DNA from 4 places in the Streptomyces sp. NPDC102441 genome. Region 3 is predicted to be linked to each of the others. Evidence: riboswitches for the same ligand, from Rfam matches in the RefSeq annotation. Region 3 holds a riboswitch; each other region holds the start of a gene.
What was found. Region 3 has a riboswitch for cyclic di-AMP ahead of ACIREO_RS30205 (transglycosylase family protein). Riboswitches for the same ligand answer to the same signal wherever they lie in the genome.
Positions count from the first base shown of each region.

Region 1: linked by a shared signal. The riboswitch ahead of ACIREO_RS19930 (transglycosylase SLT domain-containing protein) and the one ahead of ACIREO_RS30205 (transglycosylase family protein) in region 3 are both predicted to bind cyclic di-AMP.
Region 2: linked by a shared signal. The riboswitch ahead of ACIREO_RS27500 (C40 family peptidase) and the one ahead of ACIREO_RS30205 (transglycosylase family protein) in region 3 are both predicted to bind cyclic di-AMP.
Region 4: linked by a shared signal. The riboswitch ahead of ACIREO_RS08340 (peptidoglycan DD-metalloendopeptidase family protein) and the one ahead of ACIREO_RS30205 (transglycosylase family protein) in region 3 are both predicted to bind cyclic di-AMP.

Region 1 is NZ_JBIWKH010000008.1:329,156-336,481, forward strand. Features, by position in the region: gene ACIREO_RS19910 (heavy metal translocating P-type ATPase) at 141-2,414, shown strand; gene ACIREO_RS19915 (flavodoxin family protein) at 2,489-2,941, shown strand; gene ACIREO_RS19920 (molybdopterin-binding protein) at 2,959-3,354, opposite strand; gene ACIREO_RS19925 (hypothetical protein) at 3,377-3,607, opposite strand; cyclic di-AMP (ydaO/yuaA leader) riboswitch at 3,964-4,149, shown strand; gene ACIREO_RS19930 (transglycosylase SLT domain-containing protein) at 4,154-5,023, shown strand; gene ACIREO_RS19935 (hypothetical protein) at 5,281-5,922, shown strand; partial or broken gene ACIREO_RS19940 (SIS domain-containing protein) at 5,987-6,877, opposite strand; gene ACIREO_RS19945 (MBL fold metallo-hydrolase) at 7,284-7,326, shown strand, end outside.
Region 2 is NZ_JBIWKH010000013.1:206,828-214,153, forward strand. Features, by position in the region: gene ACIREO_RS27490 (ATP-dependent Clp protease proteolytic subunit) at 5-640, shown strand; gene ACIREO_RS27495 (hypothetical protein) at 648-956, shown strand; cyclic di-AMP (ydaO/yuaA leader) riboswitch at 1,321-1,493, shown strand; gene ACIREO_RS27500 (C40 family peptidase) at 1,497-1,967, shown strand; gene ACIREO_RS27505 (LysE family translocator) at 1,986-2,627, opposite strand; gene ACIREO_RS27510 (LysR family transcriptional regulator) at 2,700-3,614, shown strand; gene ACIREO_RS27515 (ATP-binding protein) at 3,692-4,123, opposite strand; gene ACIREO_RS27520 (helix-turn-helix domain-containing protein) at 4,356-5,309, shown strand; gene ACIREO_RS27525 (DUF397 domain-containing protein) at 5,246-5,452, shown strand; gene ACIREO_RS27530 (8-amino-7-oxononanoate synthase) at 5,445-6,593, opposite strand; gene bioB (biotin synthase BioB) at 6,737-7,326, shown strand, end outside.
Region 3 is NZ_JBIWKH010000015.1:173,360-180,685, reverse strand. Features, by position in the region: gene ACIREO_RS30230 (NAD(P)/FAD-dependent oxidoreductase) at 1-511, opposite strand, end outside; gene ACIREO_RS30225 (exopolyphosphatase) at 960-1,901, opposite strand; gene ACIREO_RS30220 (DUF501 domain-containing protein) at 1,931-2,473, opposite strand; gene ACIREO_RS30215 (septum formation initiator family protein) at 2,544-3,014, opposite strand; gene eno (phosphopyruvate hydratase) at 3,109-4,395, opposite strand; gene ACIREO_RS30205 (transglycosylase family protein) at 4,647-5,339, opposite strand; cyclic di-AMP (ydaO/yuaA leader) riboswitch at 5,340-5,511, opposite strand; gene ACIREO_RS30200 (transglycosylase family protein) at 5,800-6,792, opposite strand; partial or broken gene ACIREO_RS30195 (cytochrome P450) at 6,898-7,209, opposite strand; gene ACIREO_RS30190 (cytochrome P450) at 7,238-7,326, shown strand, end outside.
Region 4 is NZ_JBIWKH010000003.1:457,888-465,213, forward strand. Features, by position in the region: gene ACIREO_RS08315 (STM4014 family protein) at 1-583, shown strand, start outside; gene ACIREO_RS08320 (STM4013/SEN3800 family hydrolase) at 633-1,445, shown strand; gene ACIREO_RS08325 (STM4012 family radical SAM protein) at 1,442-2,809, shown strand; gene ACIREO_RS08330 (STM4011 family radical SAM protein) at 2,824-3,741, shown strand; gene ACIREO_RS08335 (SGNH/GDSL hydrolase family protein) at 3,776-4,603, opposite strand; gene ACIREO_RS08340 (peptidoglycan DD-metalloendopeptidase family protein) at 4,768-5,673, opposite strand; cyclic di-AMP (ydaO/yuaA leader) riboswitch at 5,678-5,836, opposite strand; gene ACIREO_RS08345 (tyrosine-protein phosphatase) at 6,251-7,075, shown strand; gene ACIREO_RS08350 (DUF6126 family protein) at 7,085-7,258, opposite strand; gene ACIREO_RS08355 (helix-turn-helix domain-containing protein) at 7,324-7,326, opposite strand, start outside.

The DNA of each region.
Region 1 (7,326 bases), on a different contig from region 3:
ATCTCCAACTTATACCCTTGGGGGGTATGCGCAAGCAGTGCCGCCGGAACTTGCCAGGGGTACGGGTGGGGGGTATACCTGACAACGGACGAGATACCCATGAGGGGTATACTGGGTTCCGTTCGGACGAGGAGCAGGAAATGACTTCAGCCACTCCCGGAGCCGCCCGGGTCGAGCTCACCATCGGCGGCATGACCTGCGCCTCGTGTGCGGCGCGGATCGAGAAGAAGCTCAACCGTATGACGGGGGTCGAGGCCACCGTCAACTACGCGACGGAGAAGGCCAGGGTCGACTTCGCCGAGGACATCTCGGTCGACGACCTGATCGCCACGGTCGAGGCCACCGGCTACACCGCCCAGCCCCCCGCTCCGCCCCGCCCCGAGCCCGGTGACACCGGAGCACCCGCGGGCGGCCGGGGCGAGGACGAGCGTGCCGACGGTGAGCTGCGGTCCTTGCGCCGGCGACTCGTCACGGCGGCCCTGCTCGCGGCGCCGGTCATCGCGATGGCGATGATCCCCGCCCTCCAGTTCGAGTACTGGCAGTGGCTCTCCCTCACGCTGGCCGCCCCGGTCGTCACGTACGCGGCCTGGCCCTTCCACCGCGCCGCCTGGACCAACGCCAGACACGGCGCGGCCACCATGGACACCCTGATCTCGGTCGGTACGTCGGCCGCCTTCCTGTGGTCGCTGTGGGCGCTCTTCTTCGGGACGGCCGGGATGCCGGGCATGACGCATCCCTTCGAGTTCACGATCAGCCGCAGCGACGGAGCCGGAAACATCTATCTGGAGGCCGCCGCCGGGGTCACGGCCTTCATCCTGGCCGGCCGGTATTTCGAGGCCCGCTCGAAGCGCAAGGCCGGCGCCGCCCTCAAGGCACTCATGGAGATGGGCGCCAAGGAAGTCACCGTGCTGCGTGACGGCCGTGAGATCACCCTGCCCACGGCCGGCCTGCACGTGGGGGACCGCTTCCTGGTCCGGCCCGGCGAGAAGATCGCCACGGACGGAACCGTGGTCGAGGGCTCCTCCGCCGTCGACGTCTCGATGCTCACGGGCGAGTCCGTGCCCGTCGAGGTCTCCGCCGGTGACTCCGTCACGGGGGCGACCCTCAACGCCGGCGGCCGCCTGGTCGTCGAGGCCACCAGGGTCGGCGCGGACACCCAGCTGGCCCGGATGGCCACGCTCGTGGAAGAGGCCCAGAGCGGCAAGGCCGCCGCCCAGCGCCTGGCAGACAGGATCTCCGCGGTCTTCGTGCCGGTCGTCATCGGGCTGGCGCTCGCGACACTCGGCTTCTGGCTCGGCTCGGGCGCAGGACTGACCGCGGCCTTCACCGCGGCCGTCGCCGTACTGATCATCGCCTGCCCCTGCGCCCTGGGCCTCGCGACGCCCACCGCCCTGCTGGTCGGCACCGGACGCGGGGCCCAGCTCGGCATCCTGATCAAGGGGCCGGAGGTCCTGGAGAACACCCGCAGGGCCGACACGATCCTCCTCGACAAGACGGGCACCGTCACCACCGGCCGCATGACGCTGCTGAAGGTCCACACGGCCGGGTCCACGGACGAGGCCGAGGCGCTGCGCCTCGCGGGCTCACTGGAGCACTCCTCCGAGCACCCGATCGCCCGCGCCGTGGCCGACGGCGCGGCCGCGGCGGTGGGCGCGCTGCCGACCCCCGAGGACTTCGTCAACGTCCCCGGCCTCGGTGTCCAGGGCGTCGTCGAGGGCCACGCGGTCCTAGTCGGCCGGGAGAAGCTGCTGGCCGACTGGTCCATCGAGCTTCCGGAAGAGCTCAGGAACGCGAAGAACCTTGCCGAGAAGGACGGGCGGACCGTGATCGCGGTGGCCTGGGACGGCGAGGCCCGTGCGGTTCTGGAGGTCGCCGACGCGGTCAAGGACACCAGCGCCGAAGCTGTCAGGCGACTGCGTTCCCTCGGACTGACACCCGTTCTGCTGACCGGCGACAACAAGGCTGTCGCCGCTTCCGTCGCGGCCGAGGTCGGTATCGACGAGGTCATCGCCGAGGTGATGCCGCAGGACAAGGCCGAGGTCGTCAGGAGGCTCCAGGCGGAGGGACGTACCGTCGCCATGGTCGGCGACGGGGTCAACGACGCGGCCGCGCTCGCCCAGGCGGACCTGGGCCTGTCCATGGGGACGGGTACGGACGCCGCCATCGAGGCGGGCGACCTGACTCTCGTACGCGGGGACCTGCGGGTGGCCGCCGACGCGATCCGGCTCTCCCGCAGGACGCTGGGCACGATCCGATCGAATCTGTTCTGGGCCTTCGCCTACAACGTGGCGGCCCTCCCGCTCGCGGCGGCCGGCCTGCTCAACCCCATGATCGCCGGCGCGGCCATGGCGTTCTCGTCGGTCTTCGTCGTCGGTAACAGTCTCCGCCTGCGTGGCTTCCGGGCCGCCGGCTGAGGCGGTGTCCGCGCCCCACGGCTCCGCGCTCCGGGGCAGGGCGCGGGGTTCGGTGAGCGGGTAGGTTCTGGGGCGTGGCCACTCTGCTGATCGTGCATCACACGCCCTCGCCCAACTGCCAGGCACTGTTCGAAGCGGTGGTCTCCGGTGCGACGGCTCAAGACATCGAAGGCGTCCGGGTCGTGCGGCGGGCGGCGCTCTCCGCCACGGCGTCCGATGTGCTCGCGGCCGACGGCTATCTCCTCGGCACCCCGGCGAACCTCGGGTACATGTCCGGGGCCCTGAAGCACTTCTTCGACCAGGTCTACTACCCGTGCCTGGACGGGACGAAGGGCCGGCCCTTCGGCTACTACGTGCACGGCGGCAACGACGTCACCGGCGCGGTGCGGGGCATCGAGACGATCACGACGGGCCTCGGATGGCGTCGTACGGCCGACGCCGTGACCGTCACCGGTGAGCCGGGCAAGGCCGACACCGAGGCGTGCTGGGAACTGGGGGCCACCGTCGCCGCCGGACTGATGGACTGACAGGCCCAGTCGCCGTGTCAGATGCGGTCGATGTGCACGCTGGTCGACTTCACGCGGGCCGTGGCCTGCATGCCGACCTCCAGCCCCAGCTCCTCCACGGCTTCCCGGGTCAGCAGTGAGACGAGCCGGTGCGGGCCCGCCTGGATCTCGACCTGGGCCGCCACGTCACCGAGCTTCACCGCGGTGACGATGCCGGGAAAGGCGTTACGCGCCGAGGTGTAGGGGGCCTCCTCGTCGACGGGGGAAGCCTGGCCGACCTCGATCGAGAACGCGGCCAGATCACGGCCGTCGATGAGGCGGCGCCCGCTCCCGTCGCGATGGGTGGCGACCCGGCCGGCGTCCGCCCAGCGGCGTGCGGTGTCGGGGCTCACGCCGAGGAGACGGGCCGCCTGCCCGATGGTGTAGGTCTGCATCTGCCACACAGTACGTAACCGCTCAGTGCGGCTTCCAGCTGAGCTTGCCGCCACCCACCCAGCGGACGGTGGCCGGGTCCTCGAGGTCATGGACCGGAATGTCGGCCGCGGCGGCGGCGATCAGCACATCCGTCATGCCGGTCGCGCTTCCGATCACCTCTCCGTCGATCTCCACGATGCGGAAGGGCGGGTCCCCGGGCTGGACGGGCAGGACGGTGATCCGGGGGGCCGGGGTGCGAGGACTTCGAGTCATGGACGGATCGGTTCCACGCGGACACTCCCGGTATGCCCCTGGGTATCGGCTGTGAGCCGTATGCCCGTTTTGAGATATTTTTTGAAATTAATCCCGTAATCCATAAAAGGCCATTTCGTGTGACCTGGGGGCTTCGCTCAGGCGCAAATCGCCCGAATCGGACTCCGTGACCAGGGTCACCTTATGCCTTGCGGACGCGGGGACGCGGCAGTCGGTTCCCTTCTGTGCCAAGAGAAATGGGTGACGTGATGTGCGGTGGATTACATGAATTCACGAGAATTGATCTTGCGAATGAATTGTGATCATCGCGCCAGGCTTGTTCCTTTCCCTATTTCTCGCCTACGGTCACCATCACTCCGGGCGGAACGCCGAATCCTGCCGCCGCCCGGTTACCCGACCACTTCTCGTACGGCAGGAGCGGGGGACCCAAGTAAGCGCCGACCCGGTTTCCGGAGCGGCTCGGGGTGAAGTCGCATTCGTATGCGGCCGGGCATCTCCAGCTCGAACCCGACAGCTCACTTCGCAGGCGACGGAGAGGAATTCAGCATGCCCGAAAACGGTAAGCACCGTCGTTCCAGGACCAGTTCACTGACTCGCGGCATCATCGCCGTGACCACGGGCGGAGCCGCTCTGGCCCTCCCCGTGATCGGCGCGACGAGCGCCTTCGCGGCCCCGGCCCAGCCGGCCGCCGTCGAAAAGGCCGCGACGTCGACTGCCGCGACCGGCAAGGGAATTGCCGCGCAGAAGTCCGAGTCCGCCACCTATTCCGTGATCTTGGGTGACACACTCGCGAAGATCGCACGCGAGCATTCCGTGAACGGTGGCTGGAAGGCCCTGTACGAGGGCAACCAGAAGGTTGTCGGCGGAAACCCCGACCTGATTCACCCCGGCCTGAAGCTGACCATTGGTGGCAAGGCCGAGAACAAGTCGGCGGACAAGGCCGAGAGCAAGTCGGCGGACAAGGCCTCCGCTTCGTCCGACCGTGCCGAGAAGAGCGGTGACCGCGCCGACCGTTCGGAGCGCACGAGCACCTCCATCGCCGCAGAGGGTGCGCCCGCCGCCGAGGCCGCTCCTGCCGCCGAGTCGGTCTCGTACACGAACGACCTCGACGGCTGGATCAAGGAGTCGCTCGCCGTCATGGCCGAGCACGGCATCCCCGGCAGCTACGAGGGCATCCACCGCAACATCATCCGCGAGTCCGCGGGCAACCCCCAGGCCATCAACGACTGGGACATCAACGCGATCAACGGCGTCCCGTCCAAGGGTCTGCTGCAGGTCATCGACCCGACCTTCCAGGCCTACCACGTGGACGGCACATCGACCGACAGCTACGACCCGGTCGCCAACATCACGGCCGCGTGCAACTACGCGGCGGACAAGTACGGCTCCATCGACAACGTCTTCGGGGCCTACTGAGCCTTGCCGAGGCGGAACCGCTGACGCACGGGCGTGTGACAGACGGACAGAAGTGACGGGTGGTGCGGGTTCGGCGGAACCCGCACCACCCGTCGTCCGTTTTCCGGCACGGCACGGCACGGCACGGCACGGCACGGCACGGCACGGCACGGCGGCACGCGTCCGGAGGCCCCGCTCGGCGGCGTCACGGCCGCCGACAGGCCGGGAGAAGTCCCGGTGACTGGTCTCGTACAGGTTCGTCGTCCATACTGCCCGCCGTGGAGCAGCGCATAGATTCGAACAACAAGCCCGAGTTCGCCGCGGGGACAGACCCGGCGTACATCCCCGGCCTGACGGCCCCTGTCCCCGCGCGGACGGAGGCGGAGGAGGAAGCGGAGAAGGCGGCTCCCCAGGAGCCCGGAGAGGCCCGGGAGACCCAGGAGGCCGGGGCCGTGGACGCGGCCGACACGGAGGCGGTCGTGGACGAATCCGCGGCGGCCGGCGATGCGGCGGCCGAAGACGACGGGGCGGCAGCCGAAGCCGACGATGCCGCCGGGCAGGACGACGCGGCCCCGGCGGACGGGGACGCCCCGGAGGCCGAGGAGGCCGATGCCGTGCCCGGGGACGCCGATGGCGAGAGCGGCCCCGTCTTCGAGGTCAGCGACCGGCGTGGATCCATCAGGGTGGACGCCGATGGCGTCCGCTTCCGGCTCGACGACCAGGAGGCGGAGTTCGACTGGACCGAGATCGGCGCCGTCGAGACCAAGACCGGGCGCTTCGGACGCAGGTTCACCGTGACGGTCCATCTGTCGAGCCGCCGGTGGTTCAACGCCGAGGTCGAGGCCGGGGCCCGGAGCGACCTGAAGACATGGACGGCGGAGCTCGACGAGGCGCTGGACGCCTACTTCGAAGAGGCCTGACCTCCAAGGTCACCGCTGCGCACCGGGCCGGTCCTCGGCCCGGTGCGCGGTATGCCGTGACGCTTCAGGCTCCTGCGGCCGTGCCGAGCACGACCGACCGGGTCAGATGGCGCGGCAGGTCGGGGTCGAGGTCACGGGCCACCGCGCGGGCGATCGCCAGCCGCTGGACCCGGACCAGGTCGGCCGGCGGGTCCAGTCCGCTCCACCCAGCGCGCCCCGGTCGCCAGCACCTGTTCCCGCAGCCCTTCCGGGGCGGAGCCGAACATCCAGGTCGCCGTTCCGGCCGAGGCGATACTGATGGGGCCGTGGCGGTATTCCATGGCCGGATACGACTCCGTCCAGGACAGGGACGCCTCCTTCATCTTGAGTGCCGCCTCGTTGGCCGGCCCGACCGTCCACCCGCGCCCCAGGAAGCTGAACCGGGTGCAGCCGACGAGCCCTTCGGGCAGCGGCTCCGCCAGCGCGGTCTCCGCGTCCCGTACGACGTCCTCGGTGTGCAGCCCGAGACGGGCGCGGAACGGCGTCAGCGCGGTGGTCGTGAACATCGTCCGGATGACGGACCGCTCGTCGGCGAAGTCGAGGACGACCACGTCGTCGGCCGTGCCATCACCGGGGTGCGCGGGTCGGCGGTCACGGCGACGGTCCGGGTGGTGCCCCGCAACCGGGACAGCAGGCCGAGCACCTCCGTGGTCGTTCCCGACCGTGTCAGTGCGACGACCCGGTCGTAGGTGCGCCCGAAGGGGAACTCCGAGGCGGCGTACGCGTCCGGCTCGCCCTGCCCCGAGTCCTCGCGGAGCGAGGCGTAGGCCTGGGCCATGTAATACGACGTTCCGCAGCCGACGACGGCGATGCGCTCGCCGGTGCCGGGCAGGGCCGTCTTCCGGTCGGCGGCGACGTCCGCGGCGCGGCGCCAGCACTCGGGCTGGCCGGCTGTCTCGGTCTCGACATGCGACAGGTCCGCACTCCGCTTCCGCTGCTAGGCGTATCTGGTGGGAAGGGGATGGATGAAAACGACGCCCACGTGTTCAATTCTGCATGTTGGATGGGGTATTCGAGCAAGAACAAGCAAAGTGTTCACGCCTCCGTAATCCAAGGAGCATCGGTTTTCGGCCATGCTCGGTGGGTAGTCGACCCCATCCGGTTCTGTGGTGGCCGTGTGGGTATCCGTCGCGCGGCGGGGACTCGGTGGCCGACATCCCGCGCATCAGGCGGAAAATCCCCCGTGATGACCCTCCGGGGCGACCCCGGACGGTCACCGGTCGGTGGTGAGAGGCCTCGGTGAGGGGTGATTTTGCGCCATCGGGTCCGCATGTTGGCCGAGTTCGAACGCGCGCCCGGATCCCGGTCGGCATAATCAGCCCATGTCGATCACGGGTGGGGACGTCGTTGACCTCGGCAGGGGCC
Region 2 (7,326 bases), on a different contig from region 3:
CGCCATGTTCCGTCCCGCCGCCCGCTACGTCCTGCCCGAGTTCACCGAGCGCACCGCCTACGGGTCCCAGAGCATGGATCCGTACTCGAAGCTGCTCTCCGAGCGGATCGTCTTTCTCGGCACGCCCGTCGACGACACCGCGGCGACCGACCTGATCGCGCAGTTCATGTACCTGGAGCACGCGGACCCCGACCGACCCCTGTCCCTGTACATCAACTCGCCCGGTGGCACCTTCAACGCCATGACGGCGATCTACGACACCATGCACTACCTCGCCTGCGAGGTGGAGACCTTCTGCCTGGGCCAGGCGGGTGCCGGCGCCGCGGTGCTGCTCGCGGCCGGCGCACCCGGACGCCGACATGCACTGCCGGGCGCCCGGGTAGTCATTCAGCAACCCTCCCTGGACGAGCCGGTGCAGGGTCAGCCCTCCGATCTCGAGATCCAGGCCCGTGAGTTGATGCGGGAGCGCGAGACGCTCACGGCCATGCTGGCCCGGCACACCGGGCGTTCCACACAGGAGATCAGCGCCGCCCTCGAACGGGACACCATCCTCGACGCCCCGGCCGCCCTGGCGTTCGGACTGGTGGACCACGTCATGGAGAACCGCACGCCGTCCCAGCCGCCGCGTCCCTCGAGGTGAACACCCGATGCTCTCACCCCAGTTCCCGCCGCTTCCCGCCCTGACCCGCGCCGAGTCCGAGTTCATCGACTGCTACCTGGAGGTGCTGGACCAGATCGGCCGCATCAACCCCGCCCGTGGCAGCGACACGTACGGAGCGCTCCGCGCGGCACAGGCCCTCGCGTCCCGGGCCACCGCCCTTCGCGACGCCCTCGTGCTGATGCACGAGCGGGGTGAGTCGCAGATCCACGCGCACACCCTGGCCAGGGCACTGCGGCTACTGGACGGCGAGCGTCGCGCCGGACGGGTCGCCGTCCCTCCCGGGTCATCGAGTTGAGCGCTTCGCCGCCCGACTCGACCACAGGACCGGCTTTTCGGTGCGTCTTTTCGACACGCCCGGCCGGCCGATGAGTTTCCCTCGCTCGATCGGCGTAGACGCTCCCCCGCCCGAGGGACGGCCCAACTTGCGCGACAAGCGCGGACACTGAGCGACATCCATCGTTCCGCCCCTGGTGCGCGGCTGGTCCCGCACAGCCGTCGCGGCTCCGGACCGGCCGCGTCCACCCGATCGGATCAGTCGTGACGACTCTCACATATCACCACTTTCACAAGGAAATCCGGCGGCGCGTGAGTAAAGATCCCTGGGACGACAAGCCCCCGCCACCGCGGCGGGGCGGTCCGGGCGGACGCCGAGTCCTGCCGCCGTCCGGATGCCTGGTCGACAGAAGTGGATCGGCAGGAGTGGAGGACCCGAGCGCAACGGGCCGACCGGAGATCCGGACGGCCCTCGGGGTGAAGCCGCTTCGCGCGGCCGGGCAACTTCGCCAGCCCGAACCCGACAGGTCATCCTTCACAGGCGGCTGACGAAGGGTTGCGCATGACTGCGCAGGTTCATGTCCCGTCTCTGTTCGCCCGGGCCGGTACGGCCTCGGTTCTGACATTTGCCGTAGGCACCACCATGATGGCTCCCGGTTTCGTGAACGACGCCGAGGCAGCCGCCCACTCCACGCAGGCGCTCAAGATCGCTGCCTCGAAGAAGGGCGCGCCCTACAGATGGGGCGCCACGGGCCCCCATCGGTTCGACTGCTCCGGGCTCACGCTCTACTCGTTCAAGAAAGCGGGCAAGAAACTACCCCGCACGGCTCAACAGCAGTACAACAAGACCCGCCATATCTCCAGGTCGCAGCGGAAACGCGGCGACCTGGTCTTTTTCCACGCCGGCCGCAGTGTGTACCACGTCGGTATCTACGCCGGCAGCGGGAAGATCTGGCACTCGCCGAAGACCGGTGCCGTGGTGCGGCTGGAGAAGATCTGGTCCGGAAGCGCCTGGTACGGGAGGGTCCGCTGACACTCCTCCCCTCGCGGTTCAGTGCAGCAGGGGGCCCGCCACCAGCACGAGTCCCAGCGCGGTGAGCGCCGTGCCGCTGCCACCCTCGATCACACGGGTGGCACGCGGCCGGCGCAGCCACCGCCCCATACGGTCCACCAGCAGGGCGACGGCCGGGAACCAGACGAGCGCGAGGACGACGACCACCGAGGCCAGCAGCAGCGTCCTGGGCAGGGGCGGACTGCCCTCGGGAACGAACTGGGGCAACAGACTGAGGAAGAGCACCGGGGCCTTCGGATTGAGGGCGTTGGTCAGGAAGCCCTGGCGCAGAGACCTCCCCGGTCCCGGCGCCCTGTCCTCGTCCTCTTCGGTATCGGCCCCGGCCCAAGCCGTGCCCCGTCGCCGCATCGCGTACAGGCCGCTCAGCCCGAGGTAGAGCACGTACGCGCCACCGAGCAGTTGAACGGTGCGGAACAGTGCGGGCACCGTCACGAGCACGGCGGCGAGCCCGGCGGCGGCCAGCGCGGTGTGCACCACGAGCCCTCCGGCCACCCCCACCGCGGTGGCGAGCCCGGACCGCCGGGATGCGAGCGCGTTACGGACGACCACGGTGAAGTCGGCGCCGGGAAGCGCCACCATTCCCGCGGCCACGGCGACGAAGGCGAGCAGTTGTGCGTCCATGGGTCCACCCTGACCGACCGGGGCCCTTAGCATGTACTTGCAATCTTCTGGGTCTGCCAAAAGGAACGCTTAATGTTCGACCCGACACGGCTGGCCGCGCTGGTGGCGGTGTCCGAGGCCGGATCCATCACACGCGCCGCGGCGCGGCTGGGTTACACCGCGCCCGCGCTCTCGCAGCAGCTGGCCAAGCTGGAGAGGGAAGCCGGAACCGCCCTCCTGGTCCGCCACCACCGCGGGGCACGGCTGACCGCCGCCGGTGAGCTGCTGGCGGGGCGGGCCAGACGCGTGCTGGACGAGATGGACCGGGCACGGCACGAGCTGTCCGGGCTCGCGGGGCTGTCGGGCGGGCGGCTACGGGTGGGCACGTTCGTGACGGCGGGGATCCACCTGCTGCCGCCGGTGCTCACCGCCTTCCGGCGTGCCCACCCCGACGTGGAGCTGGCCGTCACGGACTACGAGCCGCCCGCCGGGGTCGCCGCCGTGGCGGCGGGCGATGTGGACCTGGCGCTGACCCACGCGTACGAGCCTGCGACCGCCGACCCCCTGCCGGCGGGGGTGTCCGCCGAGCCGCTGCTCGTCGAGGAACTGGTGCTGGTCACCGCACTCGGCCAGATGCTGGCCGAGGGCAGCGGCCCGCTGCCTGTGGCCGAGCTCGCGGGCCGCCCGCTGATCAGCAGCGCGCCCGGTCACCCTCCTCGGCGCGGAGTGGAGCGTGCGCTGGCCGAAGCGGGCGCCACCCCCGCGGTGGTGTGCGAGTCTCCCGGTTACGCACTGGTCTGCGCCCTGGTCAGCGCGGGCATCGGCGTCGCCGTGGTTCCGGAGATGGTGGCCGCGATGTCCCCGGCGCCGCTCGCCGTCCGGCGCCTGGAACCCGCGGCCTTCCGGCGGACGATCTCCGTGGCGCACCGAGGAGACAGAAACACCGCTGCGGCGACGACGCTGATGGCACTGCTGCGCAGCGGCTTCGGCCGGGCCTCGGCCGTCTGAGGGCGGCCCTGCCCCTCGCGGGCGGCCATGTTCTGCGCGGGCGGCCATGTTCTGCGCGGGCGGCCCGCCCGACGGTGTCAGGCCTGCGCGGGAACCGGCCAGGGAAGAGCGATCGACACGGTCTTGCCCCCGTCCGGGGTGGGGCTGACGCTGAGCCGGCCGCCGTGCTCCTTCGTCAGGGCCCGGATGATCACCATGCCGCGGCCGTTGTCCTGGCGGACCGCGGCGGGCAGCCGCTGGGGCCAGCGGGGATGACTGTCCGTCACGCCGAGATAGAACTCCACGTCCCGGTCGAGACGGAGGTCCACGGTGAAGGTGGGTGACTGCCCGAAGGTGTGCTGCACGGCGTTGGTGGCGAGTTCCGAGACGATCAGCCGGATGGTGTCGGCGGTGTCCCCGTCCTCGGCGAGGCCCCATTCGGCGAGCACCCCGGCCACATATCTCCGGGCCGTGGAGACCGAGGCCGGATCGCTCGGCAGAGTGACGGTTGCTTCCTGATGGTCTGCCATGGCGACGCCGTCCCTTTCCTGCCCCGACCGCCCCGTGGCCGGCCTGGATTGTGCTTCGCGCCAGACTGCCACCGATGGCACCCCGGATGACGGCGATCCACCAGGATGTGCATATATCTGTCGCTCATTACGGTGAACTCTGCGCCCTGAGCCGTGCACGGGCGTAACACTGGCCCCTTTCCGAGCCGGACCCGCCCGGGGCGGCTCTCCGTACGAACGGGAGGAGGCCGCGATGCGCAACGGACCTGCGGTACGCCGTCGCAAGCTCGGCGAGGAACTGCGCAGCCTGCGTCACACCTCGGGACTCACGAGCCGGGACGCCGCCGGGATGCTGGGCTGGCACCAGTCGAAGGTGAGCCGGATCGAGACGGGGGCCAGCGGGGTGACACCCCGTGACGTGACTCGGCTCCTGGATGCCTACGGCGTGGACGACCGGCAGTTACGTTCCCTGCTCCAGACGCTCGCCGGGTCGGCCGGCGGAGGCGGGAGCGGCTGGTGGCATGCCTATCGCGGACTCATTCCGCCCCAGTACCGCGACTTCATCAGCCTGGAGTCCCAGGCCGACGCCGCACGCACGCTCGAGACCTCGGTGGTCCCGGGCCTGCTGCAGACCGCCGACTACGCGCGAGCGGTGACCCGGTCCTCGCTGGACGGGCTGCCGCCCGCACAGCTCGACTCCCTGGTGGAGGTCAGACTCGCCCGCCAGAGCGTTCTCCACGCGCCCCGGCCGCTGCGGCTCAGCGCCGTACTCGACGAGGCCGTACTGCGGCGTGGGGTCGGTGGCACCCAGGTCATGGAGGCGCAGCTGCGCCATCTGGCGCAGGCCGCACAACTGCCGCACGTGACGCTCCAGTTACTGCCGTTCGAGGCCGGGAGCTATATCGGCCTCACCGGACCTTTCGTTATCTTCTCCTTTCCGAACACTTCTGATCTGGATGTGGTCGTTCTTGACCACTTGACGAGTAGTCTCTATCTGGAGCGGAGAGAAGACCTTGAGGCGTACAGCTCGGCCTTCCGCACGATGCAGGCTCACGCGCTGTCGCCGGAGCGTTCGCTGGACCTGATCGCCGCACTAGGCCGCGGCGATCAGGCGGAACCTTCAGACTGCCCGAGGGGGGCACGATGTCCGACCGTTTCGCACAGCCCGCACCCAGGTGGCGGCGCAGCAGCCGCAGCACCGGAATGAACAACTGCGTGGAGACCGCGCCGCTCGGCGGTGGCCGGCTCGCGGTACGGGACTCCAAGAACACCGGCCTGCCGCCGCTCCGCTTCTCGGTGACGGCGTGGACGTCCTTCGTCGCCGGTCTGCACGGCGCCCCGGTCAGCTGACGGCCGGCGGCGCCGTCGTGAGGACCGTGCTCACGGCGGTCGTGATCTGATCCTGCGTCAGGTCGGCCCGGGCGGTCAGCCGCAGCCGGGAGATCCCGTCAGGCACCGACGGCGGCCGGAAACAGCCCACCGCGAGCCCCGCCGAGCGGCAGTCGGCGGCCCAGCGCACCGCCGACTCCGCCGAGGGCGCGCGCACCGACACCACGGCGGCGTCGGGGCGCACCGCGGTCAGTCCGGCCGCTGTGAGCCGGCCGTGCAGTTCGAAGGCGACCGCCCCGGCCCTCGCCGCGCGCGCGGGTTCGCGGCGCAGCAGGCGCAGAGCGCCCAGTGCCGCGCCGACGGCCGCCGGAGCGAGACCCGTGTCGAAGATGAACGTACGGGCCGTGTTGACCAGATGGTGGATGACCCGGGCGGGGCCGAGTACCGCTCCGCCCTGGCTGCCGAGCGACTTGGAGAGGGTGAGCGTGGCCACGACCCCCTCGCCACCCGCCAAGCCGGCGGCCGCGAGCGCGCCGCGCCCGCCCTCGCCCAGGACCCCCAGTCCGTGCGCGTCGTCCACGAGGAGGGCCGCGCCCGCGTCGCGGCAGACGTCGGCCAGTCCGGCCAGCGGGGCCGCGTCCCCGTCCACCGAGAACACGGAGTCGGTCACGGCCAGAGCGCGTCCGTCGTGCGTGCGGAGCGCCTTCCGCACTGCCTCGGGGTCCGCGTGCGGCACGACGGCGGTGGCGCCCCGGGCGAGCCGGCAGCCGTCGACGATCGAGGCGTGGTTACCCGCGTCGGACACGATCAGCGAGTCGTGTCCGGAGAGCGCCGTGAGGGCGGCGAGGTTGGCCGCGTAACCGGACGAGAAGACCAGGGCGGCTTCGAACCCGCAGAAGTCGGCGAGCTCGCGCTCGAGTTCGGCGTGCAGTGCGGTGGAACCGGTGACGAGCCGCGAGCCGGTGGCCCCCGCGCCCCATGTCCGTGCCGCCTCGGCGGCGGCCGAGGTGACCTCCGGGTTCCGGCTCAGACCCAGGTAGTCGTTGCTCGCCAGGTCCAGCAGCTCCGTCCCGGCGTGCCGGGGGCGCAGCGTCCGGACGAGTCCGGCGTCGGCACGGCGCCGGGCCTCGTCGTCGATCCAGTCGAACGGGGCATAGGACATGAGCGGGTCCCTTTTGTAGGCAGCTCACAGACCCTAACCGGGTGCGCAACAGGCCAGGGTGTGGCAATACACACAGCATCGACCGGCTCTACTGTCCGGTTCCTCCTTGGCCGAAGGCGGTGCCGTACGTAAGGATCGACGCCATGGACCTGCTGAATACGCTGGTGGACAAGGGGCTGCGGCGCGAACTGCCGACCCGCGACGAAGCGCTCGCCGTACTGGCGACCTCCGACGACGAACTGCTCGACGTGGTGGCCGCGGCCGGAAAGGTACGCCGTCAGTGGTTCGGGCGGCGGGTGAAGCTCAACTATCTGGTGAACCTGAAGTCCGGGCTCTGCCCCGAGGACTGCTCGTACTGTTCGCAGCGGCTCGGATCCACGGCGGGGATCCTCAAGTACACCTGGCTGAAGCCGGACGAGGCGTCGAAGGCCGCCGCCGCCGGGGTGGCCGGCGGCGCGAAGCGCGTCTGCCTGGTGGCGAGCGGCCGGGGGCCGACGGACCGGGATGTCGACCGGGTGTCGCAGACCATCGAGGCGATCAAGGGGCAGCACGAGGACGTCGAGGTGTGCGCGTGCCTCGGCCTGCTCTCACAGGGCCAGGCCGACCGGCTGAGGTCGGCGGGCGCCGACGCGTACAACCACAACCTCAACACCTCGGAGGGGACGTACGGGGAGATCACGACCACCCACACCTATGCCGACCGGGTGGACACCGTCCAGCAGGCCCAGGCCGC
Region 3 (7,326 bases):
CCACGAAGACGAACGTCAGCGCCTTGCGGCGGACGTCCTCATCGGTCGTCGAGTCGGCCTTGTCCAGCTGCTCGAGGACGTGGTTGCGCAGGCCGATGGACTCCTCGATGCCCTTCATGCCGATGCCCTGCTCGGCGAGGCCGGGGATCGGGAAGGTACGGGAGATCGCGCCCATCGCGATGACCAGGTAGTCGAAGGGCAGCTCGTAGGCCTCACCGACGAGCGGCGCGACCGTGGCGACCTTGCGGTCCTGATCGATGGTCGTGACACGGCCGGTGAGAACCTCTGCCTTGGGCAGCACGCGTCGCAGCGGGACGACGACATGCCGAGGCGAGATGCTGCCGGCAGCAGCTTCGGGGAGGAAGGGCTGGTACGTCATGTACGAGCGCGGGTCGACGACCGTGACGGTCGCCTCTCCATACCGCATCTTCTTCAGAATGCGACGAGCTGCGTACAGGCCTACGTACCCACCGCCTACAACGAGGATCCTGGGACGCTCCGTGGTGCTCATGCCATCGAGTATCCACCCCCCTCGGGGGGCATGCTCGTGAGCCCCTTCACAAGGTATGGCCCACCCTCTGCTACACTTCGCCGCCCACGTGACCCAGGTCATGGTGCGGGTGGGGAACCACGGCCTTCCGGCGAACGTTGTTCACCGCTTGTGAGCTGGCCCTTGAGTCCTCGGGCGGGAGGAACCACCCACCGGGGACACGCCCCGGCCACACCCCCGAAACCCTCCCGCAGTACCCCGCCGCGGACCTCCGGACGCCCCGCACGGCCCTCCAGGAGCAGAACTTCGCCCAGTAGGGCCGAATTCCTTGTGAAGAAGTTCACGAAGTTCGTCGGAGCACCTCGCGAAAGCCCCCTCCGGACGGATCCGGAGGGGGCTTCGCGGGCTCAAAGGTGCAGGCCGGAATGCGTATGAGCGGCGTCTCGCCACATCGGCGACGGCGCTGTGATCAGGCGGCCGACCAGGCGATCCCGTCGAGAATGTCGTGTTCGCTGACGACGACCTCACGGGCCCCGGTCCGCTCCATCACCGCGAGCAGGACGAGCGCCCCCGAGGCGATCACATCGACCCGGCCCGGATGCATCGCGGGAATCGCCGCGCGCTCCTCGTGCGTCGAGGCGAGCAGCCGCGCGGTGATCTCCCGGACCTGCCCTACGGAGACCCGGGAGTGGTGGATCGCCTCGGAGTCGTACTCCTTCAGCCCGAGCGCCGTCGCGGCGATGGTCGTGACCGTCCCGGCGAGACCGACGAGCGTCGCAGCCGACGAGATCGGCACGCTCTCCTCCGCCAGGTCCAGGGCGGCGTCGATGTCCGCGCGGATCGCCGCGACCCGGTCGGGCGTGGGCGGGTCCACCACAGCCCCGTCCAGGACCAGGTGACGCTCGGTCATCCGTACGCAGCCGATGTCCACGGACCGGGCGGCACGGACACGGTCGTCACCGACGACGAACTCGGTGGAGCCACCGCCGATGTCCACGACGAGATACGGCTTCTCCAGATGGTCGGCGCCCACCAGTTCCCTGGTGGCGCCGTCGAAGGAGAACTGCGCCTCCTGGTCACCGGTGATGACCTCGGGCTCGACGCCCACGATGTCCAGGACGCCACGGACGAACGTGTCGCTGTTCTCCGCGTCGCGGGAAGCGGACGTGGCGACGAACCGGATCCGGTCGGCGCCGAGCTCCTCGATCACGGCCGCGTACTCGCGGCAGGCGTCGAAGGTGCGCTCCAGCGCCTCGGGGGCCAGCCGGCCGGTCCGGTCGACGCCCTGGCCGAGCCGGACGATCCGCATCCGGCGGTCGAGCTCGGTGAACTCCCCGGTGGCGGGATCCACATCCGCGACGAGCAGGCGGATGGAGTTGGTACCGCAGTCGATGGCGGCAACGCGGGTCATGGGGCTCCTGTGTCTGTACGTGCGGCGGGTCAGGACGCGTCGGGCTCGGCACCGGAACCGCACGGCGTGACGCACGGCCCCTTCGCCCACCACTCCGGCAGCATCGCGATCGCCTCGTCGCCCAGCGGGTTCACTCCGGGGCCCGCCGCCAGCGAGTGGCCGACCAGGACGTGCAGGCACTTCACCCGGTCCGGCATGCCGCCCGCGCTCGGGAAGCCCTCCAGGACCTCGATGGCGTCACGGCGCGCGAGGTAGTCCTCGTGCGCGGCCCGGTAGGCGGCGGCCAGCTCCGGATCCGTCGTGAGCCGCTCGGTCATCTCCTTCATGACCCCGTTGGCCTCCAGCGTGCCGATCGCGGAGGCCGCACGCGGGCAGGTCAGGTAGTACGTCGTCGGGAACGGCGTGCCGTCCTCCAGACGGGGCTGCGTCTCGACCACGTCCGGGTTGCCGCACGGGCAGCGGTGCGCGATGGCGCGCAGCCCTCGCGGCGGCCGGCCGAGCTGGAGCTCGAACGCGGCGATGTCCGCAGCGGTGGGCGTGGTGGATTCGGTCTGCGGAGGGGGCGTGTCCATGCCTGCCTTGAATGTCATCGGTCGGACTGTATGAATCGGTACGGGGAGAAGACCCTGCGCCGGTACGGGATCACTCGCGGTCCGCGCTGTCGACGCCGTCCCAGAGGTTCGAGTGCCAGGGCCGCCCGGTCGCACCCGGATCACCCTGGCGGACCTCTGCCGCGTCCGGGTCGATCACCGTGTAGCCGGTCTCGCCGGGCAGCACGTAGTGGAGGTGCTGGCGTGCCAGACGGCGGATGTACGCGTCGTCCTTGAGCCGCGCCTTCTCGTCGCGCAGCTCCTCGGTCCGCTCGTGCGCCTCCCGCGAGAGCCTCTCCTGGTCGGCGATCTGGTCGCGCTGGGAGATGTACTGCCGCATGGGATACGCGAGGGCGACCACCAGGGAGCAGACGATCAGCGCCAGGAACGCCGCCCGCCCGGTGAGCCGTGAGCGGCGGGCCTGGCGGCGGCTCTGCGACCGGTAGACACGGGCCGCCGTCTGCTCACCGAGCAGCCGCAGCCTGGTCGTGGTGGAGAACCGGTCGCGCTCCTTCCCGGCCATGTCTCACGCCTCCCCGTTACGCACGTCCGTCCCCGCACACGGTACGGGACCGGATGCGGGGACGGACGGAGGCTGGTGCTCCGGACTCGGGCTGTCAGCCCTCGTAGCGGAACCGCGGGAACGCCGAACGCCCGGCGTACACCGCGGCGTCGTCGAGGATCTCCTCGATGCGCAGCAGCTGGTTGTACTTGGCGACGCGGTCCGAGCGGGCCGGGGCACCGGACTTGATCTGGCCACAGTTCACGGCGACGGCGAGGTCGGCGATGGTGACGTCCTCGGTCTCACCGGAGCGGTGGGACATCATGCACTTGAGGCCGTTGCGCTGGGCCAGCTCGACGGCGTCCAGGGCCTCGGTCAGCGAACCGATCTGGTTGACCTTGACGAGCAGGGCGTTGGCCGAACCCTCCTCGATACCGCGGGAGAGGCGCTCGGGGTTGGTGACGAACAGGTCGTCGCCGACGATCTGCACCTTGGAGCCGAGCCGCTCGGTGATCGTCTTCCAGCCCGCCCAGTCGTCCTCGTACAGCGGGTCCTCGATGGAGACCACCGGGTACGCGGAGACGAGCTCCTCGTAGTACTCGGTCATCTCGGCGGCCGTGCGGGACTTGCCCTCGAACTCGTAGACGCCGTCCTTGTAGAACTCGGACGCGGCGGCGTCGATCGCGACCGCGATGTCACGGCCCGGGACGTAACCGGCCTTCTCGATGGCCTCGATGATGAGGTCGAGGGCGGCACGGTTGGACTCGAGGTCGGGGGCGAAGCCGCCCTCGTCACCGAGACCGGTGGACAGGCCCTTTTCCTTCAGGACCTTCTTCAGCGTGTGGTAGACCTCCGAGCCCCAGCGAACGGCCTCGGAGAAGGACTCGGCGCCGATCGGCGCGATCATGAACTCCTGGATGTCCACGTTGGAGTCGGCGTGCGAGCCGCCGTTCACGATGTTCATCATCGGCACGGGCAGCAGGTGCGCGTTCGGACCGCCGAGGTAGCGGAACAGCGGGAGGTCGGACGCCTCGGACGCGGCGTGCGCCACGGCCAGCGAGACACCGAGGATGGCGTTGGCGCCGAGGGAGCCCTTGTTCTCGGTCGCGTCCAGGTCGAACATCGCCTGGTCGATGAGGCGCTGCTCGGTGGCGTCGTAACCGACGAGCTCCGGGCCGATCTGCTCGATCACGGCGAGGACGGCCTTCTCGACGCCCTTGCCCATGTAACGGTTGGGGTCGCCGTCGCGAAGCTCAATGGCCTCGAACGCGCCGGTGGAGGCGCCGGACGGAACAGCAGCACGTCCCGTGCTGCCGTCGTCGAGGCCAACCTCGACCTCGACCGTGGGGTTACCCCGGGAGTCGAGGATTTCCCTGGCTACGACGACGTCGATGGACGGCACGAGGCATCTCCTTCTGGGATCTGACACTGGTTGTGCAGGGTCACTGTGGCCTTGCGCCACGAGCCTAACCGGCTCGGCACGCTCCGTCGGCCGTCCGCCCGCCTCCCGGGACGAAAAAGGACCCAAGAGCCCGCATTACGGGCAAATCTCTGCACCCGCCGGGGCCGGACACGACTCCGGCCCGGCGCACGGGGGGTCGGCGCGCCGGGCCGGAGCCTCCGGGGCAGGAGGAGGACCCCGGTGCTTTACGACTACTTCAGGTGGAGCTGCTGACCCGGGAAGATCAGGTCGGCTTCGTCGACGATGTCGCCGTTCAGCTTGAACAGCTTCTCCCAGCCGCCCTTGACCTTCTTCGTGTCAGCGATCTTGCTGAGGGTGTCCCCGGCCTTCACCTTGTACTCGCCGTCACCCTTCTCGACCTTCTTGCCGGTCGGGGTGGTGACGGTCTTCTCGGGGGCCGTGCGCTTCTCGCTGCGCGTGGTGGGCTGCTCGGCCTTGCGCTCCGGCGTGGCCTGCGGGGCCGTGTCGCCGTTCTTCTCCGAGCCGGTGTCGACACCCGGGTCCACACCGTCGTTCGACAGCCCGCCGGCACCGGCGCAGGCCCAGGCGCCCGGGCCCTGCAGGTCGAGGAGCTTCTCGGCGGCGGCTATCTGCTGGTCCTTGCTGGCCAGGTCCGCGCGGGAGGCGTACTGCGTACCGCCGGCGGCAGCCCAGCTGGACGCCGAGAACTGCAGCCCGCCGTAGTAGCCGTTGCCGGTGTTGATGGACCAGTTGCCGCCCGACTCGCACTGGGCGACGGCGTCCCAGGTGTCGACGGAGGCGGCGGAGGCGCCCGTGGCGCCCATCAGCGGTACGACGACGGCGGCACCGGTGACACCGGCCAGGGTGGCGACACGGGCGGCCTTGGACGGGCGACGGTGCTTGCCCTTGCTGGAAAGCAGCATGGTTCTCCTCACCGACGCCTACGAGGTGAGCTGTCGGGTTCGGGCCTGTGAGTTGCCCGGCCGCCCTCACTCTCGGACGACTTCACCCCTAGCCGTACCTCGACCCGTCTTCCGACGGCCGGGTCCGGCGCTTACCTGGGTCCCCCGCTCCTGCCTACGGCGCTTTACGCGTCGTTCCCTTCGGCCGACGGCAGGATTCGGCGTGACGGTCGAAGGTGCCCGCGGTGCGAGCGGCTCCGACCGTAAACACACGCAACCCCCACATTCAAAGATGGACATAACGACCAATCAGCCCGTAACGGCCCGATGTGGAGGGTCGTTTTCGCAGGTCGGAGCCAATATGGACGGACCGGGCGCACCGGGCGCACCAGTTGAAGCAAAGAGACCCATGTCTCACTTACGCATAAGTGGACATAGGCCTCTGAACTGCCCCCGTTTTCGGGGTGTTTTCCCGCTTTGATCAGTTGGTGCCGGCGGTCTCCGCCTTGGCGCCCTTCGCGTCCGACCTGAGGTCGAGGACCTGGCCGGGAAGGATCAGATCCGGGTCGGAGCCCAGCTCGCCCTTGTTGGCCTCGTAGAGGCCGGTCCAGCCACCGACGAGCCCCTGCGCGTCGGCGATCGCCCAGAGGTTGTCGCCCTCGCGGACGGTGTACGTCCCCTCCGCGCCCTGCCGCGCCTCGGATTCGCCGCGCGAGGCGTGCCGGCCGGAGTCGCGCCCGTCGCCCTGATTCGGCCCGGTGGTCGCCTCGGGGGCCGGCGTGCCGCGGTGCTTGCCGGCCGTCGTGCCGTCCTCCTCCGGGACACCGGAGGTCTCGGAGGCCTCGGGGGACGGAGTGGCGGACGGCGACGTGCCGGTCTCGTCGCCCTCGTCCGCCGCGCCGTCCTTGCCGGCCTCGCCCTTCGCGTCGGAGTCGTCGGAGCCGTCGGAGCCGTCCTCCGAGCCATCCTCCGAGCCGTCCTTGCCCTCAGCCGTGTCCGCCGCGTCCGACGCCTCCGGCGAGGGGGTCTCGGACGGGGTCGCGCTTTCCGAGGGCTCCGCCGACGGCTCGCCGCCCGGGTCGACGCCGGGCAGCCCCTCGTCCAGGGCGAGCCCGGAGATCACCGAGCAGCTGGCCCACGCCTGGGGGCCCTTGTCGTCCAGGATCTTCTCCGCGACCTCGATCTGCTGCGAGCGGCTGGCGAGGTCGGCACGGGGCGCGTACGCCGTGCCGCCGTAGGCCGACCAGGTGTCCTCGGAGAGCTGCAGGCCGCCGTAGTGGCCGTTGCCGAGGTCGGCACTCCACATGCCGCCGCTCTCGCATTCGGCGACCCGGTCCCAGGTCGACGCGTCAGCGGCCTGAGCGCCCCCGGCACTGAGCAGCGGGATGGCAATGGCCGATCCGGTGACGCCTGCGGCGACGACGATGGCGGGTGCCTGGCGAGGGCGACGGTGTCTGCCGGTCGCGGAGCCCATGGGATTGCCTTCCGTGTGACTGACATGTGACGGGTGAGTCGAACGGTGAACCTAGCCGTACTCGAACGTGTGTCACAAGTCGATGCAGCGGAGATCACGTGAAAGTCACAGAGTTGACAGGCTGTCACCTTTCTCGGCCGGATCCCCGGGGCCGAACTCGACGGGCAGTGTGCGTAGTCCACGCATGATGAGTCCGCCGCGCCGGCGCAAATCGGCAGGTTCCACAGCAAGCCGCAGGTCGGGAAGGCGCCTCAGCAGGGTCGCCGGCGCCACCTTCCCCTCCGGCCGGTCCGGCGGAGCCCCCGGGCGGTAGTGGATCCCGTGCCCGTATCCGAGGTGCTGATTGTCACTCCGCGCGAGGTCCAGGGTGTCCCCGTCCTGGAATCGCTCCGGGTCCCGGTAGGCGCAGCGCAGGAGCTCCGCGGCCGCCGGATACCGTCGTCAGGTGAACCACACCCCGTCGCCGGAACTCTTCACCTGGGAGTTCGCCACCGACCCGTATCGCGCGTACGCCTCGCTCCGCGAGCACAGCCC
Region 4 (7,326 bases), on a different contig from region 3:
CTCCCTGCGGGTGCGCCGCTGCACGACGGAGCGCGAGGTGGCGGCCCTCGTCGACGCCCTGGCCCCTGACGGGCTGCACATCGAACGCTGGCTGCCCAAGGCCTCCCAGCGGGGGCGGGCTGCCGACCTCCGGGTCGTGGTGGTCGGGGGACGGGCGACCCATGCCGTCGTACGGACAAGCCGGTCCCCGATGACCAATCTGCATCTGGGCGGGAGGCGCGGCGATCTGGACCAGGCGCGTGCCGCGGTCGAGACGGCGGGCGGTAGCTGGAGCGCCGCCCTGGCCGTGTGCGAGCGGGCCGCGGCCTGCTTCCCGGACACGCTGTGCGTAGGCGTCGATCTGCTGCCCACCGCCGGGTGGCGGCGCTTCGCCGTCGGCGAGGTGAATGCCTTCGGGGACCTCCTGCCGCGGCTCACCGGTCTGCCGGGCAGCGGCGCGGAGGGACTGGACACCTACGGCGCGCAGATCGCCGCCGTGCTGGCGGCTTCTTCACCCAAGGACCGGCCGGGCGGCGACCGCCGGGAGTCCGGTCCGGCGAGCAACGACCGAGCAAGGAACGACCGTGTCACCGAAGCCCCCTGATCCGATGTTCCGCGAATCCGGTACCCCGGCCCCGGCCCCGGCCCCGGACATGAACGCCGTCGTGGGCAGCCACGATCTCCTGCTCGTCACCCTGGACACCCTCCGGTTCGACGTGGCCGAGGAACTGGCCGCCGCCGGACGCATCCCGAATCTGGTCCGGCATCTCCCCGGCGGCGCCTGGGAGAAGAGGCATGCGCCGGGCAGCTTCACCTACGCGTCCCACCAGGCGATCTTCGCCGGCTTCCTGCCGACGCCCGCCACACCCGGCCCTCACCCGAGGCTGTTCGCAGCCCGCTTCGCGGGCAGCGAGTCGACCGCGGACGGCACCTTCGTCCATGAGACCCCCGACATCCTCTCCGGCCTCGCCGCCGTGGGCTATCGCACGGTGTGCGTCGGCGGTGTGGGCTTCTTCAACCGTCGCCCGCCGCTCGGCTCGGTGCTGCCCGGCATGTTCCAGGAGAGCCACTGGGAGCCGGAGTTCGGTGTCACGTCTCCGACATCCTTCGAGTCACAGGTCTCGCGCGCCGAGCAGGTCGTCGCGGAACTCCCGGAGGGCCAGCGCCTGTTCCTCTTCGTCAACGTGTCCGCGCTGCACCAGCCCAACTGGTTCCACCTGACCGGGGCCACCGCCGAAGCGGGTGACTCCAGGGCCACCCACGCCGCGGCCCTGGAGTACGTCGACCGGCACATCGGGCGCCTCTTCGCGGCGGCGAGCAGTCGCCGCAGGTGTTTCGCCATCGTCTGCTCCGATCACGGCACGGCGTACGGCGACGACGGCTACACCGGCCACCGGATCGGCCACGAAGCCGTATGGACCGTGCCCTATGCCCACTTCTTCCTCGAACCGGGGGCGACCCGATGACCGGCACCACTGACAGCACCAGTCCGTACCGCAGCTACGTCTACGCCTATCCGCACAAGACGGCCTACCGCCCGCTCGACGGCCACCCCTCCGGACGTCCGCCGCTCAGTGAGCTCTGGGCGGAGGAGCGCAAGGACGCGCTCTCCCTCTACGTCCACATACCCTTCTGTGAGATCCGCTGCGGCTTCTGCAATCTGTTCACCCGGATCGGCGCCCCCGAGGAGCTGACGACGCGCTATCTCGACGCGCTCGACCGGCAGGCCACGACCGTCCGGGACGCGCTGGGCGACGAGGAGCCGGTTCGCTTCGCCGCGGCCGCGTTCGGTGGCGGCACCCCCACCTTCCTCACCGCCGGTGAGCTGGAGCGCCTCTGCGACATCGCGGAGAAGCGGATGGGCGCCGGTCTGAGGGCGGTGCCGCTCTCGGTCGAGACCTCGCCGTCGACGGCGACTGCGGACCGGCTGGGTGTCCTGGCCGACCGGGGCACCACCCGGATCAGCATCGGTGTGCAGAGCTTCGTGGACGCCGAGGCACGGGCCGCGGTCCGCCCGCAGCACCGCGGCGAGGTGGAGACGGCTCTCGGCAGGATCCGCGACGCCCGCATCCCGGTCCTCAACATCGATCTGATCTACGGCATCGAGGGTCAGACCGAGGCGAGCTGGCGCACCTCGCTGGACGCCGCCCTGGCCTGGCGCCCGGAGGAGCTCTACCTCTACCCGCTGTATGTGCGCCCGCTGACCGGTCTCGGGCGGCTGGGCGCCGGGGCGGAGGTACCGGAAGGGCCGGACACCGCATGGGACGAACAGCGGCTGCGGCTGTACCGCGCGGGCCGCGACCATCTGCTGGCCCATGGCTACGAGCAGGTGTCGATGCGGATGTTCCGTCGCACGGACGCGCCGCACGCGGGCCCCGACGACTACGCCTGCCAGACCGACGGCATGATCGGGCTCGGCTGCGGGGCCCGCTCGTACACCTCCTCCCTGCACTACTCCTTCGACTACGCGGTGGAGATGCGGGAGATCCGGGGAATCATCGACGGATTCACCACCACCCGGGACTTCTCCCGGGCGGAGGTCGGCCGGTACGTCGACGACGGCGAGGCGCGCCGGCGCCACCTCCTCCAGTCGCTCCTCCAGGCCGAGGGAATGCGGTCCGCCGGGTACCGCGAGCGCTTCGGCACCGATCCGTTCGAGGACTTCCGAGCTGAGCTGGAGCTCTTCTCCGCGCGCGGCTGGCTGGACGCGTCGGCCGGGCCCGCACTGCTGCGTCTCTCCCCCGAGGGCCTGGCCCATTCCGACGCTCTGGGCCCGGAGCTGTTCTCCCCCGCGGTGCGGGCGGCGATGGCCGCGTACGAGGCGAAGTGAACGGGCCGGCGAGCATGGACCTGACGGTCCTCTACCGGGGCCCACTGGCCTCGTGCGACTACGACTGCCCCTACTGCCCGTTCGCCAAGCGACGGGACAGCGGGGAGCAGCTCCGGACCGACCGCGCGGCCCTGGAGCGGTTCACCGCGTGGGCCGCCGCGCAGACCGGTGACCGGTTGTCGGTGCTGTTCACCCCGTGGGGCGAGGGCCTGGTGCGGTCCTGGTACCGGAAGGCGATCGTCGAGCTGTCGCGGCTGGAACACGTCGGCCGGGTCGCCATCCAGACCAACCTCAGCGGCCGTACCGGCTGGCTGGCCGGGGCGGATCGCGACAAGGTCGCCCTGTGGTGCACGTACCACCCGGGCCAGACACCGTACGAGCGGTTCCTCGGCCGGTGCCGTGAGCTGACCGCCCTGGGGGTGCGGTACAGCGTCGGGGTGGTCGGTCTCGACGAGCATCTGGAGGAGGCCCGCCGGCTGCGGTCCGCGCTGCCGCCCGAGGTGTATCTCTGGGTCAACGCGGCTGAGGGGCACACCTACACGGACGAGCAGGCGGACCGCTGGACGGCTCTGGACCCGCTGTTCCCTTACAGCAGGAACCCGCACCGTTCGGCCGGACTGCCCTGCCGGACGGGCGAGTCGGTCATCTCGGTGGACGGTGACGGGACGGTGCGCCGCTGTCACTTCGTCCGCGCCGAGCTGGGCAATCTCTACGACGGCAGCTATCGCGACTCGCTCGGCCCACGCGGCTGTCCGCTCGATGTGTGCGACTGCCACATCGGCTATGTGCACCTGGAGTCACTGCCGTTGTACGACGTCTTCGCGGGTGGCGTGCTGGAGCGGATACCCGCCCGTCCGATGCGGGTGCCCGTATCGGACGGGGTCGTGTCCCCGGGTCCGGCCCGGCGTCCGCTTCCCTTCGTCAGCCGCTGACGAGAGGTCAGCCGCTGACGAAAGGCCGGCGGGGTCAGAGCGGCAGCAGATCGGGGCGCTTGGCCTCGACGTGGTCCCCGGAGGACTCCCCGCGCAGCCGGCGGCCGATCCACGGGACGAGATACTCACGCGCCCACTGGATGTCGTCGCGCCGTACCTCGAGCGTCCCGCGCTGTGCCTGCGGGGGCCACACCTGGTCGGGGTCGGTCGGCACATCGAGGCCCAGGACCTGGGCGGCGCGCAGCGCGACCCGGGTGTGGCCTTCCGCCGAGAGGTGCAGCCGGTCGTTGTCCCAGGCCCGCCTGTCCTGCACGGACCGCAGGGACCACAGGTCCAGCACCGGGCAGTCGTAGCGGTCGGCGATGGACCGGACGTGTGCGGTGAACATGGCGATCTTGCCCCGCAGGTGCTTGAGCACGGGGATGCCACGGGTGTCGAAGCCGGTGGTGACCATGACGGTGCCGACCGACTGTGCCAGCTCGGCGACCGCACGCTCGAAGCGTTCTGCCACGTCGTCCGGGTCGGAACCGGGACGGAGTATGTCGTTGCCGCCGGCGCAGAAGCTCACCAGATCAGGTGCCAGCTGCTTGGCGCGGGGGACCTGTTCCTCGACTATCTGGTCGAGGAGGCGTCCGCGTACGGCGAGATTGGCGTAACGGAAATTCCCGTGCGGGTCGTCCGCGGGGCCGACCACCGCATCGGGGACCGGGAGCTGGTCCGCGAGGAGGACGGCGAACCGGTCCGCCCAGCCGACGAGCGTCCCGCCGGGGCCGGGGTCGCCGACGCCCTCGGTGAAGCTGTCGCCAATCGCTGCGTACGACCCGATGATGCCTCGTTGTTTGTTTCTCGAATCGTCTGCCACAAGGGTTTATCTTGCACCTTCGATTGTGACCTACGCGACCGTAATAAGGGGTTGACGGGTGGTGAGAAAGACCACCCGGTCAGTTTTTGGTAAAGCCGGAATAAGGAGAGGGGCGGTGCACAGTCGCGCACCGCCCCTCTCCCCCGCCCTCAGGCGGGGTTGTCTCAGATGGAGACGCCGTGCGACCGCAGGTAGGCGATCGGGTCGACGTCCGAGCCGTAGCTCGGGCCGGTCCGGACCTCGAAGTGGAGGTGCGGGCCGGTGGAGTTGCCGGTGGTGCCGGAGAGGCCGATCTGCTGGCCGCCGGTGACGGTCTGGCCGGCCGAGACCTCGAGCGAGGACAGGTGCGCGTACTGGGAGTACATGCCGTCGCTGTGCTGGATGACGACCTCGTTGCCGTACGAGCCGCTCCAGCCGGCGGAGACCACGGTGCCCGGGCCGATGGACCGGACGCTGGTGCCGGAGGCCGCCTGGAAGTCGGAGCCGGTGTGATAGCCGCTGGACCAGCTGGCGCCCGAGGCGCGGTACTGCGTGGTGACGTCGGGGCTCTCGACCGGGGTGGCCCAGCCCGAGCTGTCGCTCTCCGACGCACCGGAGTCGGCGGTCTTCGCGGCGGTCTCCTCGGCCGGAGCAGCCGTCTTCTCGGCCGGGGCGGCCTTCTTCGCCGCCGACGGGGCGGACTTGGAGGGGGCGGACTCGGCGGAGCCGGACGCCTTGGCGCCGAGGGTCAGCTTCATGCCCGGGACGATCAGGCTCGGGTTCTCGCCGACGACGTCACGGTTGTCCTGGTACAGCTTCTGCCAGCCGCCCTTGACCTTCTTGTCCGCCGCGATCTTCGCCAGGTAGTCGCCGGAGACCACCGAGTAGGTCTTCGGGGCGCTCTTCGCCGCCGAGGCGGGGGCGCTGTGCGGGGCGGCGGACTCGGCTGCGGGCGCGGCCTGCTCTGCCGCGTGGGCGCCGGTGGCGCCGATCAGCGGGAGGGCGAGAACGGCGCCACCGGTCCCTGCGGCAAGGACGCCTCGGGAGATCGGGCCGGTCTTCGTACGACGGTGCTTGCCTTTTGTGGGCATGAGGATTTCCTCTCCGGCGCCTGCGAGGTGAGCTGTCGGGTTCGGGCTGGAGATGCCCGGCCGCGTGGTGCGCGACTTAACCCCGAGCCGTACCGGATCCCTCCGGCCGGCGGCCTACCTGGTTCCCCCGCTCCTGCCACACGTGAGTCGGTGCGGATTCCGGGCAGCGGCAGGATTAGGCGTTCCGTCCGGATTGACCGTGACCGTAAGCGAGCCGGGATGCCGCGAACAAGCGGCTGATTCCGAAGCGGAATCAGCGCTTCATTTACGCGCGGAATTCCCGTCACACTCCGTGGATTACGGATCTTGGCTTTCCGCACGGCGTCCGGAATACCCCTTGGCATCTTCACCACGCACCGTCACGGATATGATCCCGCTCACTCACCTGCCCCCATCTCCCGTACAAGCAGGGCATGTTTCATCAAATACACCAATACGGACATCGCGGAACCGTCGCTCCATCCAAGAAATCGGGACCACGACGACCGAGACGGTTGGCCGATGCAGCCATGTCGTATCGTCGCGGGCGTGCCCCCGTCGGCGAGCGGCGCCGACGCCCGACACTCCAGGAGCCCTTGTGACGCAGCTGCCAGAGGTCCCGCCGGTCGGCCCTGAGCCGACGGACGTCGAACTGACCGGTGTCCGCAACTTCCGCGACGTCGGCGGGCTTCCGACCATCGACGGACGCGCCGTGCGGTACGGGCGCCTCTACCGCAGCGGCCACCTCGCCCACGCCACCGAGGCCGACGCCGCCTTCCTCTCCGGGCTCGGCCTGCACACGGTCTTCGACTTCCGTAACGCGGCCGACCACAAGCTCGACGGTCTCGACGTGGAGCTGCCCGGCGTCCGGAATGTCAGCATTCCTCTCTCCGACCCGGCGGACGGCGCGGAGTTCTGGCGGCTGGTGCGCGACGGGAACATCCAGCAGCTGCGCTCGATCCTGGCAGACGGCAAGGGCACGGCGAGGATGGTCGCCTCGTACCGCTCGATCATCAAGGACCGCACCGCCGAACACAGCCGTGTGCTCCACGCGCTGGCCGAGGACAGCGTGCCGGCGTTGATGCACTGCGCGGCGGGCAAGGACCGGGCCGGCCTCTCGGTCGCGGTCTCACTGCTCGCGGTCGGCGTCGAGAAGGAGGCGATCGAGGCCGACTACCTCAAGTCGAACGACGCGCACCGCCGCTACAAGGTGCGACGCAGCGACTCCTCGCCGGTCGGGATGTCCGACGAGGTGATGGGGCTGCTCAATCCGCTCTTCGGCGCCCGAGCCGAGTACCTGGCTGCGGCCTTCGACACCATCGACGAGGTCTGGGGCGGCACGGACCGCTATCTCCTCGAAGGGCTGAAGATCAGCGACGAGACCCGCGCGAGGCTGCGCGAGCGCCTCGTCGAGGACGCGTGACGCCGGGGATCAGCCCTTGCCCGCCACGGTGAAGAGCAGGAAGAGGAACCCCGCGACGACGTGTCCGGCCACCAGATAGGCGAAGAGCCGGATCACGACGCCACGGGGCATCCGCCGCTCCTGCGTGTCCTTGCTCTTCGGCCTGCGCGGGGTGAGCGGATCGTAGTACTCCGAATCGGACATGCCAGTCCTCTCTTCCGGCCGCTCGGGCCGGGGTGGCAAGGGTGCGCGCGGTGGGGTGTGCGTGATCA